Regions from separate parts of the Enterobacter huaxiensis genome, predicted to be linked through region 1. Evidence: predicted binding sites of a transcription regulator. Region 1 holds the regulator's gene; each other region holds the start of a gene.

Region 1 (6,121 bases):
CGTTGGCGGCCAGCCGAAATACTCCGACGGCTTTGGGCCTAAGCCTGCTGATATCATCCACGTGCCGTTTAACGATCTGCACGCGGTGAAAGCGGTGATGGATGACCACACCTGCGCGGTCGTCGTTGAGCCGATTCAGGGCGAAGGCGGCGTAACGGCGGCGACGCCGGAATTCCTGAAAGGGCTGCGCGAACTGTGTGACGAGCATCAGGCGCTGCTGGTGTTTGATGAAGTGCAGTGCGGCATGGGGCGCACCGGCGATCTGTTCGCCTATATGCACTACGGCGTGACGCCGGACATTTTGACCAGCGCGAAAGCCCTCGGCGGCGGCTTCCCGGTCAGCGCGGTGCTGACCACCCAGGAGATCGCCTCCGCGTTCCACGTGGGTTCTCACGGCTCCACCTACGGCGGTAACCCGCTGGCGAGCGCCGTGGCGGGCGCCGCGTTCGATATCATTAACACCCCGGAGGTGCTGAACGGCGTTAGCGCGAAGCGTGAGCTGTTCGAGAAGCATCTACAGCAGATTAACGATGAATATGATGTTTTCAGCGAGATCCGCGGCATGGGGCTGCTGATTGGCGCGGAGCTGAAGCCGCAGTACAAAGGCCGCGCGCGCGATTTCCTGCACGCTGCCGCGCACGAAGGGGTCATGGTACTTAACGCCGGACCGGACGTGATGCGCTTTGCGCCGTCGCTGGTGGTGGAAGAGAAAGATATTGAAGACGGGTTAAGCCGTTTTGCCGCGGCGGTCGAGAAGATCGTAAAAAGCTAATACTCGGTTCGCTTTAACACGCGCGTTAACCAAATGCCGTGATGCGGGCGCTGACGCCACGCCACCGACGAAATGGTGTGCATGGTGTTCAGATGCCCCAGAACGCGCTGCAGGTGCTGCTCCAGCGTGCTCATCGGCCCGTGGGTGAGCGTTTCCGGCGCTTCCAGAATATTCGAATCCCCGGACTCACCCGGTGCGTCATACTCCAGACGCTGCTGACACCTCTGCAGGGCAATTTCACACGACTGCAAATAGCGCTGCGCCAGGTCCGGCGTCAGCATGGTGTGCTCGCGCGCCAGCGTGGTCATGGCGTTAATATGCTCGACGATAAACTGGCTGTGGGTGACCCACAGCTTCATGTCCGCCAGATAGTGCGAGTTAAAGCCCGGCTCCTGCATCGCCTGGTTGAGCGAGTTGAACAGGGCGTTGTGCGCCTGGTTGACCTTCATGCGCTGGTAGGCCAGCGGGGAAGGCTTCGGATCGTCGCTCAGGATGAGACGAATAGCCTGCTGATCCGCTTCCAGCGCGTCGTGGGCGTTTTGCCTCAGTAATCCACTTTGCCACTGCGGCCACAGCCAGACCATGCCGCCGAAGGCAATCAGGCAGCCAATCAGGGTATCGACCAGGCGGGCAATAATGAATTGATCGCCGTTGAGCGTGAGCAGCTGCAGGGTGTACACCGCCGTGACCGTAAAGCCCACCGTCGCCCAGCCGTAGTTTTTGCGGATAATCAAATAGCTCATCATCGTGATCGCCAGCATCCCCACCAGCGTATAGCCTTCCGGCACGTGGAAGTGCAGCGTGGCGCCGGCAATAATCAGTCCGGCTAAGGTTCCGCCAGCCCGGTGGAAAATGCGCACCCGCGTGGCGCCGTAGCCGTTTTGCGTCACGAGCAGCACGGTCATTAAGATCCAGTAGGGCTTCGGCAGGTGCAGCGCCATGCCCATCAGGCTGGCGACGCTCAGCATCACGCTTATCCGCGCGGCGTTACGCAGCGCGGCAGATTTCAGTGACAGATAGCTTTTAAGCGCGGGCAGCAGCGGCAGGCGTTTTTGCTTATCGGCCATCAGGTCACGCGGGTAAAGCGGCCGCTGGGTACGCAGCACGCGCGCGATGCGGCTAAAGTGCCAGGCGGCAAACTGGCCGACCGGGTTTTCCGGGTGCTGACGGGCGATTTTCTCCAGCGCGCCGAGCTGTTTTTCCATGTTGAAGCGCGTGGGGTAGCGGTGATAGAGAATATCATCAGCCAGCACGCGCAGACGCGCCGATACCGTCTGGGCATTCCAGCGGATCACCGCTTCGGCGTGGCTGCGCTCGACCAGCTTTTGCACCTCCTCCGGATGATGCAGGCTTACGGAGATGTGCTCCTGCAGGTCCAGCCCCACCTGGAAGGTGCGCAGCAGCCGCTTATAGCCATGGTTTTTATTGGCGGCAAGCATGTGTAGCTGCTGATAGCACTGGCTGATTAAATCGACCACCTTTTGCTGACGGGCGAGCAGAGGCGGCAACGATTTCTCCGGGTCGGTGTGCTGGGTGAGCAGGGTATACTTTGCTTCGCAGTAGTCGGCAAGCTGCACGTAGAGCAGGCTAAGGGATTCACGCAGCGGCTGCTCCCGCCATAGCCAGAACCAGAACCAGTTAAACAGCCCGTACCACAGCGTGCCGAGGGCGTAGATGAGCAGCGGTTCCCACACCGGCATGTTGCCGGCGAGGCTAAGGGTGAAGATGGCGGCGATCAGCGAGGCGGGCAGCAGGCGAGCGTGAAGCGAACTGATCTCCGCCGTCACGCCCAGCGTCATCGCCAGCACGGTCAGGATCAGCGGCAGCGGAATATCGCGGGCGAGCAGGAGCTGTACGGCGAGGCTACAGCCGGCGAACAGGCAGCCACCGATAATCAGGCGTTTAAAAAAGCGTTTATGCGGCGTGTCCAGACCGGCGATGTTGCAGCAGGCGGGAACGAGGGAAAACAGCAGGCCTTGCTGAAGATGTCCGAGGATCAGGCCGACGGCCACGGGAAGGCACAACACCAACGTTTGTCGCAGTGCGTAGTTAACTTCCGGGTGATAGATCAGCCTGCGCCACATGGGGAATAGAGACAAAAACGGCGTGACACCTTGCGATGGCACGCCGTTTAACCGAATTAACGGGTTCCGTAGACCACGATGGTTTTACCGTGGGCGGAGATCAGGTTCTGGTCTTCCAGCATTTTCAGGATACGGCCCACGGTTTCGCGGGAGCAGCCGACGATCTGACCAATTTCCTGACGCGTAATTTTAATTTGCATGCCGTCCGGGTGGGTCATCGCGTCTGGCTGTTTTGCCAGGTTCAACAGGGTCTGTGCAATACGGCCGGTAACGTCCAGGAATGCGAGGTTACCCACTTTCTCGGATGTCACCTGCAGACGGCGCGCCATCTGCGAAGAAAGACGCATCAGGATGTCAGGGTTTACCTGAATCAGCTGACGGAATTTCTTGTAAGAAATTTCAGCCACTTCACATGCTGTCTTTGCACGAACCCAGGCGCTACGTTCCTGGCCCTCTTCAAACAGGCCCAGTTCACCGATGAAATCGCCCTGGTTCAGATAAGAAAGGATCATCTCTTTCCCTTCTTCATCTTTGATCAGCACTGCCACCGAGCCTTTAACGATGTAATACAACGTTTCCGCTTTTTCACCCTGGTGAATCAGCGTGCTCTTTGATGGGTACTTATGAATGTGGCAATGAGACAAGAACCATTCGAGAGTAGGGTCTGTTTGCGGTTTGCCAAGCACCATGCGCTGTTATCCTCTGTTATAAGCTGTCACCAGAGCCATAAGATGCATCCGGACTCTGGGGTTGCAATCGAATTCTTACCCATACCCTGGGAAGTCGGCTGTCGTAACGTTTCGCAGCCAGTAAAGTTTGATGTCCTCTGCATACATGTGTAACGTCAATGTATTACTGTAGCATCCAGAGTGTTTTAGCATAGCTTTTGCCGCGTGTCTCCTGGTGTCTCGCTTCAGCATGATGCAGGTCGCCTTCCGTTGCGAGAATTGTAACGCACGCGTAATCTGTCACCAAAAATGCAACGTTGGAGTTAATGAATATGCAAGCGCGTGTGAAATGGGTAGAAGGTTTAACGTTCCTGGGCGAGTCAGCTTCCGGACACCAGATTTTGATGGACGGTAACTCCGGCGACAAAGCGCCAAGCCCGATGGAAATGGTGCTGATGGCGGCGGGTGGCTGCAGCGCAATCGACGTGGTGTCGATTCTGCAAAAAGGCCGTCACGACGTAACCGATTGCGAAGTGAAGCTGACGTCAGAACGTCGCGAAGAGGCGCCACGCCTGTTCACGCACATTAATCTGCACTTTATCGTCACCGGCAAAGAGCTGAAGGACGCGGCGGTTTCGCGCGCGGTTGATCTGTCTGCGGAGAAATACTGCTCCGTGGCGCTCATGCTGGAGAAAGCGGTAAACATCACCCATTCGTATGAGGTGATCGAGGCCTAATCTTTTGGCGCGTGGCGCTTCGCTGACCCGCCCTGCAAAAGCATGACCGTAGGCCCGGTAAGCGCAGCGCCACCGGGCAAAACAACTCACGCGATCTGCTTCCCTTCCATCAGCCGCTGCACCAGCGGCGTCATGATCAGCTCCATCGCCAGCCCCATTTTTCCCCCCGGCACCACCAGCGTATTCATGTGCGAAATGAACGAGCCCTGCAGCATCGCCAGCAGCCAGGGGTAATCAATGCCTTCGAGGTTGCGGAAGTGGATTACCACAAAGCTCTCATCCAGAGACGGGATGGTTTTCGCCGCAAACGGATTAGAGGTGTCCACCGTCGGCACGCGCTGGAAGTTGATATGGGTACGGGAAAACTGCGGCGTCAGGAAGTTAATGTAATCCTCCATTGAGCGAACCACCGAGTCCATCACCGCCTCGCGCGAGTGGCCGCGCTCGCTAATATCTCGCGTCAGCTTCTGGATCCACTCCAGGTTCACGATCGGCACGACGCCGACCAGCAGATCCACGTGGCGCGCCACGTCGTGATGGGGCGTCACCACGCCGCCGTGCAGCCCTTCATAAAACAGCACGTCGGTCGGTTCCGGCAGCGGCTGCCACGGGGTAAACGTTCCCGGCACCTGGTTCCAGGGAACCGCTTCGTCGTAGGTGTGCAGATACTTGCGGGACTGCCCGGTACCGCTCTGCCCGTATTCGCGGAAGGTTTGCTCTAACAGCCCGAAATCATTGGCATCGGGCCCAAAATAGCTGATGTGTTTGCCCAGGTCGCGCGCCTTGCGGATGGCCATGTCCATTTCAGGGCGCGTGTAGCGGTGAAAGCTGTCGCCCTCCACCTCTGCCGCCCGGAGATTCAGCTGTGCGAAGATCTTGCGAAAAGCGAGGCTGGTGGTGGTAGTACCCGCACCGCTTGAGCCCGTTACGGCAATAACCGGATGTCTGGCAGACATAGCAACTCCCTGACTGGAAAGGTTTACAGATCAGCCGTGAAACGCGTTGCGGGGCATGATATTGACCGTCTCATGCAGTTCGGACCACACCAGCACCACGTCGCCGCTTTTCAGCTGGCGCTTAACATCGCTGACCTTTTGTTCAAGCGAACGCTCTTGTTCACCATAATCGGTGCCTTCACGTAATACAAAGCTTTCAATCAGATTATCGAGCGTTTCGGGAGACAGATCCTGCCAGGGGATAATCATTTTTTACCGTCCAGAAATGAGGTGAGCCAGTCGGGAATGCGCGTTTCCAGCCACATTTTGGGCCGGCGCAGCGTACCGCCAACAAAGCCAACGTGCCCGCCGTACTCGGTGAGCTGGTACTGCACGTTGGCCGGTAAATGGTCCGGTGCCGGAATAGAGTGATGATCCATAAACGGATCATCTTTTGCGTGGATGATCAGCGTCGGCGCGGTGATTTGATTCAACAGCGGCATGGCGCTGCACTGGCGGTAGTAGTCAATCGCATCGGCAAAACCGTGGATCTTCGAGGTAATCAAATCGTCAAACTCGCGCAAACGCTTCACGCGCTTGAGCTGCTGCAGGCTGACGGGGAGCGTATCCGGGTAGGCCTTAAGCTTGCGCGCGGCGTTGGCTTTCAGCAGGTTAAGCAGGTAGCGCTGATACACCCGTGAGAAGCCTTTTTCCATATGGTAGCTGCACTGTTCGAGCATAAAGGGGGCGGAGACGATAACCGCTGCATCCAGCGGCGCGGCGTTGCCCTCTTTTGCCAGCAGACAGGCCAGCATATTTCCGCCCAGGGAATAGCCCACCGCCGCCGTTGGCACCGTGCCAAAATTCTCTCTGAGCCAGTGTAAGAACCAGGTGCCGTCTTCGGTTTCACCGGAATGGTAAATGC
Region 2 (6,121 bases), 620 kb from region 1:
GCCTGCTGCGCGCGTCCAAGGTTGGTATGCAGAACGGTCCCCGTCAGGTTGAGTACCGGGCGCAGCGCGCTTTGCGCTGTCTCCGCCAGCCTTTGCTCAACTTCCTGTTCCCACGCCGCGCACCAGGCGGGTAACGTGTTTTCAGCCTGAATATGGCTGCGGGCTTCCTCCTGGAGCTGGCGCAGCATCTCGACCGTCGCGGTATGGCCGAAATGTTCCAGAGCAGTACGAATACGAGGCTCACGGAGCAGACGGTCGGTAGCAGGAATTTGGCTGTACAGAGAGTGATGAGTAGTCATGAATGCGCCCGGCGAGTAAATATCTTCCCCCCTCCCGACGGGAGAGGGAGTTAACATGTTGGGGGATTGTACCGCCTCCCGCCGCGAAGTGTTATAACCCGCATCAAGCCTTTGGCGGTTCAGTCTGGGCAAAGCTTTCGCGCTGGAAGAGGGTTTCTGCCAGCTTCACCAGCAGCGGCCGCTCCACGCACCAGCCCGGGGAAACGCGGCGGAAGTTGAGGTAGCCAATGGCGCAGGCGATGGCAATTGTCGCCAGGTTAACATCGTCATTCTGAATTTTGCCGTCCCGGATTAACTGTTCACACACGTCCAGGCTGCGGCTGATTTTTTCGCGCTGGCGCAGCAGCTCGGTTTCGGACTGCTGGGCAGCGGGTCTTGCCTGTTCGCGCACCGAGGCAAGCGCCGCGTCCATGATGCCATCGGCCAGGGCTTCAATTTGCTTCACCACCAGCGCGGCGTTAGGATCGGCAGGCAGCATCTGGGGCGCCACGCCGAGCAGTTCAACGTATTGCGCAATAATTGGGGAATCAAACCAGCATTCGCCCTCGTCCGTCACCAGCGCCGGAACTTTTCCCAGCGGGTTGTACTGTGCCACGCCGTTTTCCGCGCTGTAAGGCTGTTCATTCACGAATTCAAATTCAATCCCTTTCTCCAGCAGGAGAATCGAAATTTTGCGCACGAAGGGACTGGTGTAGCTGCCGATAAGTTTCATTGCCTGTTCCTGACTGTCCATAAAGTGGTCAGTATGGATCAAGGCGAAAAAAAAGGCAGGTATGCGTATCGCATTCCTGCCTCAGGGGAGATTAGTGATCGAGGTAGAGGTAGTGCATCCAGCTGGTCATACGTAACAGCACTTTACGCATCACCGAGACGTGGGCGAAGTGGTCGGAATAGACCGCCACCTGGGCATAAATGCCGTCCGGCAGGGCATCGACATCGGCATTTGGCTCCAGTTCGATCAGGGCCTGCACGCCGTCGGTACCCGGTACGACCGTCAGCGCCTGCAGTGCGCCCTGCGCCTGATAAGACCCTCCCGGCACCACCGGCAGAACGCTGGTGAGTTTGCCGGTGAACACCTGGCCCGGCAGGGCATTAAACACCACTTCCGCTTCATCGCCCGGCTTCAGACGCAGCAGCGAATTCTGGCGGAACTGCGCCACAATCTGACGTTTTTGTTCAGGAATAAAGACCATCACCGGGCGCAGCGGCAGCGCAGCCGCATAGGTCCCCGGACGGATCAGCACCTGGGTGATGTAGCCGTTGCTTGGCGCACGCACCACGGTCTGATCGAGGTTATAGGTCGCTTCGGCTAACTGCGCGCGCAGAGAGGCAATCTGTGACTGTTCGCCATTCACCATGCTGTCTAGCTGACTTTGGATCTGCGTCTGCTCGGCAACGGAGCCTTTCACCATCGCATCCTGTGCCAGGTAGTTTTGACGCGCGTTGTCGATATCGCTTTCAGAGAACGGGTTAACCTTCGCCTGGCTGCCCTTCAGGTAACGCTGATAATCTTTAAACAGACGGTCGCGTTCAGCGGACACGCGGGTAGTATTGGCGACGGCCTCCGTAAGCTGTGCTTTCAGGTTGTCGATATTGTGCGTGGCGGTGACCAGATCGGCCTTCAGCCTGTCAACGCGCGCCTGGTAGCGGCCGGGATCGAGTTTAAATAACACTTCGCCTTTTTTAATAAGCTGGTTATTTTTATCGGTGACTTCTGTAACTATCCCCGTAACCTGCGGCGTAATCGGAATGGAAATAACCGCTTTTTGCGCCGTAAAGGTATAAGGATGATTATAGTTCATTAATAAGATGAGGCCCGCAACAATAAATACCCCACCTAACGTGGCGGTGGCGAGCGTCCACTGGTTTACCGGAATACGGAATATTTTAAAGATAGCCCACGCAAAGGCCACATAGGTCAGAATAATTAACAGATCCATGATCAGTGCTCCAGCGTGTTCTTATCAATAGCGGGTTGTGACGCGGCCAGCTTTTGTTCTAATTCTGCCACGCGCCTGGTCAGCGCATCCATGCCGGGAACCTCGTCAGGCGTGGCGATATGGTTCTGCATCCCCCAACCGCGATCTTCACGGTACAGGGTCGCCCAGATCCACAGGAACGGCCATATGGCATGAAGCGTAAAGAGGCTAATCCAGCCCGCCGTATGAATGGCGTCGGCATGCGGATGGTTACGCTTTTTGGCCATATTATACGGAATGTCGTGAATAGCGATGATTCCATAAAACAGAACCAGGAACACAAAAATCAGCACGCCCAGCGCGAAATAGTTGAGAAACATAATCTCCTCGCTTAAATATCGTCAACTCATTAAATTAATAAAAAGGTATGCAGCCTAATTAATTTATTTTTAAACACAGGTGTTGTGTTTATTATTTCAGAGCCGGGGAGTATGGGTTTTTATAATATCTCCGCGCAAGTTTATAAGCGTGTCAAAATATATCCTGAATAATAATAGACTTATCCTTACATTATCAGCGTAATTCAGGTTTAAATTTTTCGCCATAACACATCCTAAAAGTCTTTTTTTAGGTTTGCGTGTTGCTTTCTGACATCCTGGCAATGAACGTCAAAACAGAGTTTGCTGTCGATCGCATCCGGACAAATCTGCATAAAAATAATTTGTGAATTCAGTCACACTTCAGAAACAAACCGACGAGAGTCGAATGTGACCCTAATCACAAAACATGGGGCAAACTGCTTTATTTTTGTCCACTGTATTTTTTTTACGCGTCAGTTTTGTGATGCAGATCACTTCAATAATCTCCCCACCCCCTACATTTACGTGATTGAGATCACACAAATTTTCGCTGTCTGGACAGTTGAACGATTCAGTGCCAGATTTCACAGCATCAGAACAGGGCTCGGCTACCTCTGCCGCCGCGCATTAACAATAAACCTCGGGCCGCAAGCCTAAGCGTAAACAGAAGAAGGGGTGTTTTATGTCATCCGATTTCAAGATCAAAGTACAAAGCTTTGGTCGTTTCCTCAGCAACATGGTGATGCCAAATATCGGCGCGTTTATCGCGTGGGGTATTATCACCGCATTGTTTATTCCAACAGGGTGGTTGCCTAACGAAACGCTGGCGAAGCTTGTTGGCCCAATGATTACCTATCTGCTGCCGCTGCTCATCGGTTATACCGGTGGTCGTCTGGTCGGCGGTGACCGCGGTGGCGTAGTGGGTGCCATCACGACCATGGGTGTGATCGTCGGTGCGGACATGCCGATGTTCCTTGGCGCGATGATTGCCGGTCCTCTGGGCGGCTGGGCGATTAAGAAATTCGACGTCTGGGTTGATGGCAAAATCAAATCCGGCTTCGAAATGCTGGTGAACAACTTCTCTGCGGGCATCATCGGGATGATCCTCGCGATTCTGGCGTTCATGGGCATTGGCCCTGCGGTTGAAGTCCTGTCCAAAATTCTGGCTGCGGGCGTTAACTTCATGGTGGCGCACGACATGCTGCCGCTGGCGTCTATCTTTGTTGAACCGGCGAAAATCCTGTTCCTCAACAACGCCATCAACCACGGTATCTTCTCACCGCTGGGTATTCAGCAGTCTCACGACCTCGGCAAGTCCATCTTCTTCCTGATTGAAGCTAACCCGGGTCCGGGTATGGGCGTTCTGCTGGCGTACATGTTCTTCGGTCGCGGCAGCGCGAAGCAGTCTGCTGGCGGCGCGGCTATCATCCACTTCCTGGGCGGTATCCACGAAATTTACTTCCCGTACGTGCTGATGAACCCGCGTCTGATCCTGGCCGTTATCCTCGGCGGTATGACCGGCGTGTTCACCCTGAGCGTGCTGGGCGGTGGTCTGGTTTCTCCGGCGTCTCCGGGTTCCATCCTGGCGGTACTGGCGATGACCCCGAAAGGTGCTTACTTCGCTAACATCGCGGCGATCTGCGCGGCAATGGCGGTCTCCTTCGTTGTCTCTGCCATCCTGCTGAAAACCAGCAAAGTGAAAGAAGAAGACGATATCGAGGCCGCAACCCGCCGTATGCACGACATGAAAGCGGAATCCAAAGGGGCAACCCCGCTGGCCGCTGGCGATGTCTCTAACGACCTGAGCCACGTGCGTAAAATCATCGTTGCCTGCGATGCCGGTATGGGCTCCAGCGCGATGGGTGCAGGCGTGCTGCGTAAGAAAGTGCAGGATGCAGGCCTGACCAACATCTCCGTGACCAACAGCGCCATCAACAGCCTGCCGCCGGACGTTGACCTGGTTATCACGCACCGCGATCTGACCGAACGCGCCATGCGCCAGGTCCCGCAGGCGCAGCACATTTCGCTGACCAACTTCCTCGACAGCGGCCTGTACACCAGCCTGACAGAGCGTCTGGTTGCGGCACAGCGTCACGAAGATAACGAAGTGAAAGTGCGCGACAGCCTGAAAGACAGCTTCGACGCCAACGACAGCCACCTGTTCCGCCTGGGTGCGGAAAACATCTTCCTGGGCCGTACCGCGACTCACAAAGAAGAGGCGATTCGCTTTGCCGGCGAGCAGCTGGTAAAAGGCGGCTACGTTCAGCCTGAATACGTTGATGCGATGCTGGAGCGTGAAAAGCTGACCCCAACCTATCTGGGTGAATCCATCGCGGTTCCGCACGGTACGGTTGAAGCGAAAGACCGCGTGCTGAAAACCGGCGTGGTGTTCTGCCAGTATCCGCAGGGCGTTCGCTTCGGCGAAGAGGAAGACGACATTGCCCGTCTGGTAATTGGTATCGCCGCTCGCAACAACGAGCATATCCAGGTGATTACCAGCCTGACCAACGCGCTGGATGACGACACCGTCATTGAGCGTCTGGCTAACACCACCAGCGTGGAAGAAGTTCTGGCGCTGCTGAACAAGTAAGTTCCGGTCTATCCCCTCTCCCCTTTGGGGAGAGGGCTAGGGTGAGGGGAAAGTTATGCGGTTCCTCACCCCAGCCCTCTCGGGTAAAAACATTGATAAAGGTTAAAACTATGAAAGCATTACATTTTGGCGCAGGTAATATCGGTCGTGGCTTTATCGGCAAACTGCTGGCAGACGCGGGCATTACGCTGACATTCGCCGATGTGAATCAGGTCGTCCTTGATGCCCTGAATGCACGTCATAGCTATCAGGTACACGTGGTGGGCGAAAACGAGCAGGTTGAAACGGTATCGGGCGTCAATGCGGTGAGCAGCATTGGCGACGATGTTATCGACCTTATTGCCAGCGTTGATCTGGTCACCACGGCGGTTGGCCCGGTGGTGCTTGAGCGTATCGCCCCTGCGGTCGCGAAAGGTCTGGCAAAGCGTAAAGCGCAGGGTAACGATACCCCGCTGAACATCATCGCCTGTGAAAACATGGTGCGCGGCACCACGCAGCTGAAAGGCCACGTTCTGGCCGCAGTGGCGGACGAAGACAAGGCCTGGGTTGAAGCCCACGTCGGTTTTGTCGATTCCGCCGTAGACCGCATCGTTCCGCCGTCAGAATCTGCCACCAACGACCCGCTGGAAGTGACCGTGGAAACCTTCAGCGAGTGGATCGTCGATAAAACCCAGTTTAAGGGCGCGCTGCCGACCATCCCGGGGATGGAATTAACCGATAACCTGATGGCATTTGTCGAACGTAAACTCTTCACGCTGAACACCGGGCATGCTATAACCGCGTACCTCGGAAAATTGGCCGGTCATCAGACCATTCGTGATGCGATCCTCGATGAGAAGATCCGCGCGGTGGTGAAAGGGGCAATGGAAGAGAGCGGCGCGGTGCTGATTAAACGCTACGGTTTTGATGCTGACAAACACGCAGCATATATCCAGAAAATCCTCGGTCGCTTTG
Region 3 (6,121 bases), 1.0 Mb from region 1:
ACCACGCTCCAGAGCCGCATCAGTAAACCGAAGTTACCGAGGGTAGGGTTTTGCATTACGGGCAGCACGGCGGTAACGGTGTTTTCAGTAAACAGCTGCTGGCGCGCCATGATGACGATAATGAAGCCAAAGGTGTAGCCGAGATTCTCCAGCAAAAAGCCCCCCGGTATGCCCTCAAGCTGGACATGAAATATCCCTTTGGCCAGCAGCGATGCGCCCATTGACAGCCCGGCCGCGATGGCCGACCAGAATAACGCCATGGCGTCGCGTTCCATCTCTTTTTCGCCATCCTGACGGATGTGCTCGTGAATCGCCATTGCCCGCGAGGGGAGGCGATCCTCATCAACCTCTATCTCCTCCCCACGGTCTTTTTCCTCACTTTCAATCTCTCTTTCTTCACCAATTTTTTCTTCATTAATTTCCTTCATAACATCTCCAGAGTGAGGGGCCCGCATTTAAGCGTAGCGGCTTTTACTGGAATCCCCGTGGGGATGCTCTTAAATTGAAAGTAATGGCAACAAAGGTGATACATCTCATTCAAAGACATTATAAAATTGCCGGCGAAACGAATTCCAAAAGCCAGGCTATGCTGAGATCAGAGTGACGGTGGTTACCGCCCGTAATTGTGCTCATAGACATCGGGAAACGTGCTGTTACAATCACTTGCACGTTTTCAGACGGAGCGCCAGACGCTTCGTTACGGATGGCAATCAACGATAGCCATACTGAACAGGGAGATAATGATGAAACTTCGGCTGTCGGCGCTTGCGCTGGGCACAACGATGCTTGTGGGGTGCGCCAGCTCTGGGGAGCAAACGGGACGCTCCGATCCTCTCGAAGGATTTAACCGCTCAATGTATAGCTTTAACTACAACGTGCTCGATCCCTACCTGGTTCGCCCGGTAGCCGTGGCATGGCGCGACTATGTTCCACAACCTGCGCGTAATGGGCTAAGCAACTTCACCAGTAACCTGGAAGAGCCTGCGGTGATGGTGAACTTCTTCCTGCAAGGTGACCCGTATCAGGGGATGGTGCACTTTACCCGCTTCTTCCTGAATACCATTTTGGGTATGGGTGGTTTCATAGATGTGGCCGGTATGGCTAACCAGAAGCTGCAGCGTGAACAGCCGCACCGTTTCGGCAGCACGCTGGGGCATTATGGCGTGGGCTATGGTCCGTATGTGCACCTGCCGTTCTACGGCAGTTTCACCGTACGTGATGATGGCGGCGACATGGCGGATACGCTGTATCCGGTGCTCTCCTGGCTGACCTGGCCGTTGTCGATTGGTAAATGGACGGTGGAAGGCATAGAAACCCGCGCGCAGCTGCTCGATTCCGACGGCCTGCTGCGTCAGTCTTCCGATCCGTACATCATGGTGCGTGAAGCTTACTTCCAGAACCATGACTTCATCGCCAACGGCGGCAAGCTGAAGCCGGAAGATAATCCGAACGCGAAAGCCATCGAAAACGAATTGCAGGATATCGATTCGGAATAAATAAAAAAGGTGAGCAATGCTCACCTTTTTTGATCCCTGCGCGATTAGAACGCGTAGTTGAAGTTCATGCCGTACAGCCAGGCTTTCCCTTCGGAAGAGAATTCATACGGGCCTTCCTGGAAGGTCACTTTCTGACCGTGCATATAAGAGACGCCCGCATCAATTGAGGCATCTTTGTTGAATGCATAGGTCGCACCGGCACTCAGCCAGAAGCGGTCCTGATCCGGAATAGAGATGGAGCGTTTATCTGCCGGAACCGGGCTGTCATCGAATGCAATACCGGTACGGAACGTCCAGTTGTCATCCATGTAGTAGGTGGTCCCCAGCGCGATGCGGTAAGCGTCACGGAAGCTTTCATCTTTATAGAAGAGGGTGTCGCCGTTGCTGTTTGTCGCTTTGAGCTCCTGGAACTGGCTCCAGCTGGTGTAGGTCAGGCTATAGTGAACGGCCCACTGCGGCGCCACTTTGTTATAACCGGACAATTCCCACATCTCAGGCAGGTGAAGGCTCAGAGAACCGCCGGTTGTGCGGCCGTCGGTGCCCATCGGCAGGCCGAAGCTTCCGAGGATCTGGTTATACGCTGAAGGCAGGCTGCTCTTATAATCGCCGTCAAAGTCGATTTTCACTTCAGAACGATAGGTCAAGCCGTAGCGGTTGTTCTTATCAATTTCATAAAGAATACCTGCGTTCCAGCCGAAGCCCCACTCGTCACCCTTCAGATAAGCGATCTGGGTATTGGCAGGGATGCCTGCAACCTGCTGCGCCAGGCCAGGAACTGCCGGCAGTGCGCCTGAACCCGCAACGATCTGGCCCAGGTCGCCCGCGTAGCGTTCAATCTTCGCTTTTGCGTAAACGGCATCAAAGCCAAGGCCGAAGCTCCAGTGGTTATTCAGACGATAAGCGCCGCTCAGGTTCAGGTTCAGCGTTTCGAGATCGGTGGTGCCGCCGTAAGCGCCGGCAGCGTAGCTGTTGCTAAACTCCGTGGCCAGACCATAGTTAGAGGTCACGGATGCCCCCCAACCAAACTGGTCGTTGATTGGCGCAACGAAGTGCAGGTTAGGAACCCATGCCGTTGGCGCAATGTTATCCGAATTCAGGCTGGCACCGGTAGGTGAACGGCCGGTGATATCAACACCCGGGTCCACAAAAATCGCACCCGCGGAGAACGTTGGGCGATCGAACATCATGATCAGCGCAGGGTTACGGCTTGCGTTGCCTGCGTCATCGGCAATTGCGCCTTCCCCGGAATATGCACGGCCAAGGCCAGAGGAAGAAAATTCGTTTAACTGGAAGCCCGCTGACCAGGCGGACGTTGAGACGATTGCCACTGCGACTGCCAGCGCAGTCTTTTTGAACAGGGTTTTCTGGCTCATGACCATAACCTCATTGAGTTATTTTTATTCAATAATTGTTACATACCGTAACAGGAGCGCGAAGTGTAGGGTCTGAGGTATCACATACAAATCAGACCAGTGGCGAGAGTATAGGTCTGACCAGCTGGAATGTTGCAAGTATGTTTATTAATATTTTCAAACATGTTTCTTGAAACGGGATCTGGTTGGCAAAATTGTGACAATAGCGATTCATCCGAAAGGGTGAATTTTGTTTTAGATCATTTTTTAGTGTGATATTGGTCACTTATCCCCGTTTACGTCATTAACGGCTGGAGAGAGCCTGCGCCGGGGCGTAAAATATCAGCATCGTGTTTATCTCGCGCGCAGCGCGAATACAGAGGAAATTGAGCTATGAGTAAATGCAGTGCTGATGAAACCCCGGTTTGCTGCTGTATGGATGTTGGCACCATCATGGACAACACCGATTGCACCGCCTCTTACAGCCGTGTGTTCACGAACCGCGCCGAAGCGGAAGAGACGCTGAGTGCGCTGAGCAAGCGTGCGCGTGACGTTGAGTCCGATCCGTGCGAAATCAAATCCACCTTCACGGAAGTGGAAGGCGGCGTGAAGCTGGATATCGACTTTGTGTTTGCCTGTGAAGCAGAAACGCTGATTTTCCAGCTGGGCCTGCGTTAATCCCAGCGGTCTGGTGCCCTCACCCCAACCCTCTTCCACGGGAGAGGGTGCAAACATCAAAAAACGGTAACCTCAGGGTTACCGTTTTGCTTTTAACTCGGGGCATTTTCTTTTTCTTCTCTGTGTTTTAGCTCGCATTTTTATGCTTCCCTGATTGGCTGAATGTAAAAAAATGGTTAAGACTGTTATCAGGTCAGACCACTTTATATTCATGTAAAATTTTTCACAGGGGAAGGTTATGAGTCAGGCATTACCGCTAATCACCCGACAAGGTGACCGCATTGCCATTGTCAGCGGACTGCGTACGCCGTTTGCACGTCAGGCGACGGCGTTCCACGGTATACCGGCCGTCGATCTGGGGAAAATGGTTGTGGGGGAAATGCTGGCTCGCAGCGAAATTCCGCCTGAAGTCATTGAGCAACTGGTCTTCGGCCAGGTCGTCCAGATGCCGGAGGCCCCCAACATTGCGCGTGAAATCGTATTGGGCACGGGAATGAGCGTGCACACCGATGCCTACAGCGTTAGCCGCGCGTGCGCGACCAGTTTCCAGGCGGTGGCGAACGTGGCGGAAAGCCTGATGGCGGGCACTATCCGCGCCGGAATTGCCGGCGGCGCTGATTCCTCCTCCGTGCTGCCGATTGGGGTAAGCAAAAAGCTGGCGCGTATCTTGGTGGACGCCAACAAGGCCCGCACCACCGGCCAAAAACTTAAACTCTTCTCGCGGCTGCGCCTGCGCGATCTCATGCCCGTTCCCCCCGCCGTGGCTGAATATTCCACCGGGCTGCGCATGGGCGATACCGCCGAGCAGATGGCAAAAACCTACGGCATCACCCGCGAACAGCAGGACGCCCTGGCGCATCGCTCGCATCAGCTCGCCGCTAAGGCCTGGTCGGAAGGCAAGCTGGCCGACGAGGTCATGACCGCCTACGTTCCCCCTTACCGCGAACCGCTTGCGGAAGATAACAATATTCGCGGCACCTCGACGCTGGCGGATTACGCAAAGCTGCGCCCGGCGTTTGACCGCAGGCACGGTACCGTCACGGCGGCTAACAGTACTCCTCTGACGGACGGAGCCGCCGCCGTGATCCTGATGACGGAATCCCGTGCCAGAGAGTTGGGCATCAAACCGCTGGGCTATCTGCGCAGCTATGCGTTCACGGCGATCGACGTCCACCAGGACATGCTGTTAGGGCCCGCCTGGTCCACACCGCTGGCGCTGGATCGCGCGGGGATTACGCTCGCAGACTTAACCCTGATCGATATGCATGAAGCCTTCGCCGCGCAAACCCTGGCGAACGTGCAGCTGCTGGCCAGCGAGCGCTTTGCCCGGGATGTTCTTGGCCGCGCTCATGCCACCGGGGAAGTGGACCAAAGCAAGTTTAACGTGCTCGGCGGCTCTATCGCCTACGGCCATCCGTTTGCGGCAACGGGCGCGCGTATGATTACCCAAACGTTACGTGAACTGCGCCGCCGTGGCGGCGGGTTTGGTCTGGTCACCGCCTGTGCGGCGGGCGGTCTGGGCGCGGCGATGGTACTGGAGGCGGAATAATGGACATGATTTCAGCATTTAATCTGACGGTTCGCCTCGATAACGTCGCCGTTATCACCATTGACGTGCCTGATGAAAAGATGAATACCCTGAAGGCGGAGTTTGGCGTTCAGGTACGCGCGATGTTAAAGCAGATCCGCGAGAACAAAGCGGTTCGCGGCCTGGTATTTATTTCGGCCAAGCCGGACAACTTTATTGCCGGGGCGGATATCAATATGATCGCCCGCGCGCAAAGCGCGCAGGAAGCCGAAGATCTGGCGCGTCAGGGGCAGCAGGTGATGGCCGAGATCCATGCGCTGTCGATCCCGGTTGTCGCCGCCATTCACGGTGCCTGTCTGGGCGGCGGCTTAGAGCTGGCGCTGGCATGCCATAGCCGCATCTGTACCGATGATGCGAAAACCGTGCTGGGTCTGCCTGAGGTGCAGTTAGGCCTCCTCCCGGGCTCCGGTGGCACGCAGCGCCTTCCGCGCCTGGTGGGCGTGAGCACGGCGCTGGAGATGATTTTAACCGGTAAGCAGCTGCGCGCGCGCCAGGCGCTGAAGGTCGGGCTGGTTGATGAAGTTGTCCCGCATTCAATACTGCTTGAGGCTGCGGTTGAACGCGCGCTGAAGGGCCGTCAGGCAAGTCGTCCTCTCCCGGTGCGCGAGCGCGTTCTGGCAGGGCCGCTGGGGCGCACCCTGTTGTTCAGCATGGCAGGTAAAAAGACCGAACAAAAAACCAAAGGTAACTATCCGGCGGCGAAGCGGATCCTTGACGTCATCGAGATCGGGCTGTCGCAGGGCAGCAGCAGCGGCTACGCCGCAGAGGCAAAAGCCTTTGGCGAGCTGGCAATGACGCCGCAGTCTCAGGCGCTGCGAAGCATCTTCTTTGCCAGTACCGAGGTGAAGAAAGATCCGGGAAGCGAGGCCGAACCCGCGCCGCTGCATGCTGTTGGCGTACTGGGCGGCGGGCTGATGGGCGGCGGTATTGCCTTTGTGACCGCCAGCAAAGGCAATTTGCCCGTACGTATCAAAGACATTAATCCTAAGGGAATCAACCACGCGCTG

What was found. Region 1 encodes CRP, which controls carbon source genes, mostly activating them, when cyclic AMP is high. Its sites were predicted from a motif close to ATGTGANNNNNNTCACAT; they were not measured.
Region 2: a site for CRP is predicted at 3,057-3,074, ahead of D5067_RS22280 (PTS mannitol transporter subunit IICBA). Genes of this name have one in related genera too.
Region 3: a site for CRP is predicted at 3,119-3,136, ahead of D5067_RS06950 (YfcZ/YiiS family protein). Genes of this name have one in related genera too.

Annotation. Positions count from the first base shown of each region.
Region 1 is NZ_CP043342.1:392,844-398,964, forward strand. Features, by position in the region: gene argD (bifunctional acetylornithine/succinyldiaminopimelate transaminase) at 1-772, shown strand, start outside; gene D5067_RS01825 (YccS/YhfK family putative transporter) at 769-2,856, opposite strand; gene crp (cAMP-activated global transcriptional regulator CRP) at 2,913-3,545, opposite strand; gene D5067_RS01835 (OsmC family protein) at 3,857-4,261, shown strand; gene D5067_RS01840 (phosphoribulokinase) at 4,348-5,217, opposite strand; gene D5067_RS01845 (YheU family protein) at 5,248-5,466, opposite strand; gene D5067_RS01850 (hydrolase) at 5,463-6,121, opposite strand, start outside.
Region 2 is NZ_CP043342.1:4,674,258-4,680,378, forward strand. Features, by position in the region: gene selA (L-seryl-tRNA(Sec) selenium transferase) at 1-299, opposite strand, end outside; gene D5067_RS22265 (glutathione S-transferase) at 403-1,011, opposite strand; gene D5067_RS22270 (HlyD family secretion protein) at 1,103-2,239, opposite strand; gene D5067_RS22275 (DUF3302 domain-containing protein) at 2,242-2,598, opposite strand; gene D5067_RS22280 (PTS mannitol transporter subunit IICBA) at 3,260-5,167, shown strand; gene mtlD (mannitol-1-phosphate 5-dehydrogenase) at 5,278-6,121, shown strand, end outside.
Region 3 is NZ_CP043342.1:1,437,010-1,443,130, forward strand. Features, by position in the region: gene D5067_RS06935 (formate/nitrite transporter family protein) at 1-428, opposite strand, end outside; gene mlaA (phospholipid-binding lipoprotein MlaA) at 744-1,496, shown strand; gene fadL (long-chain fatty acid transporter FadL) at 1,541-2,875, opposite strand; gene D5067_RS06950 (YfcZ/YiiS family protein) at 3,242-3,526, shown strand; gene fadI (acetyl-CoA C-acyltransferase FadI) at 3,765-5,075, shown strand; gene fadJ (fatty acid oxidation complex subunit alpha FadJ) at 5,075-6,121, shown strand, end outside.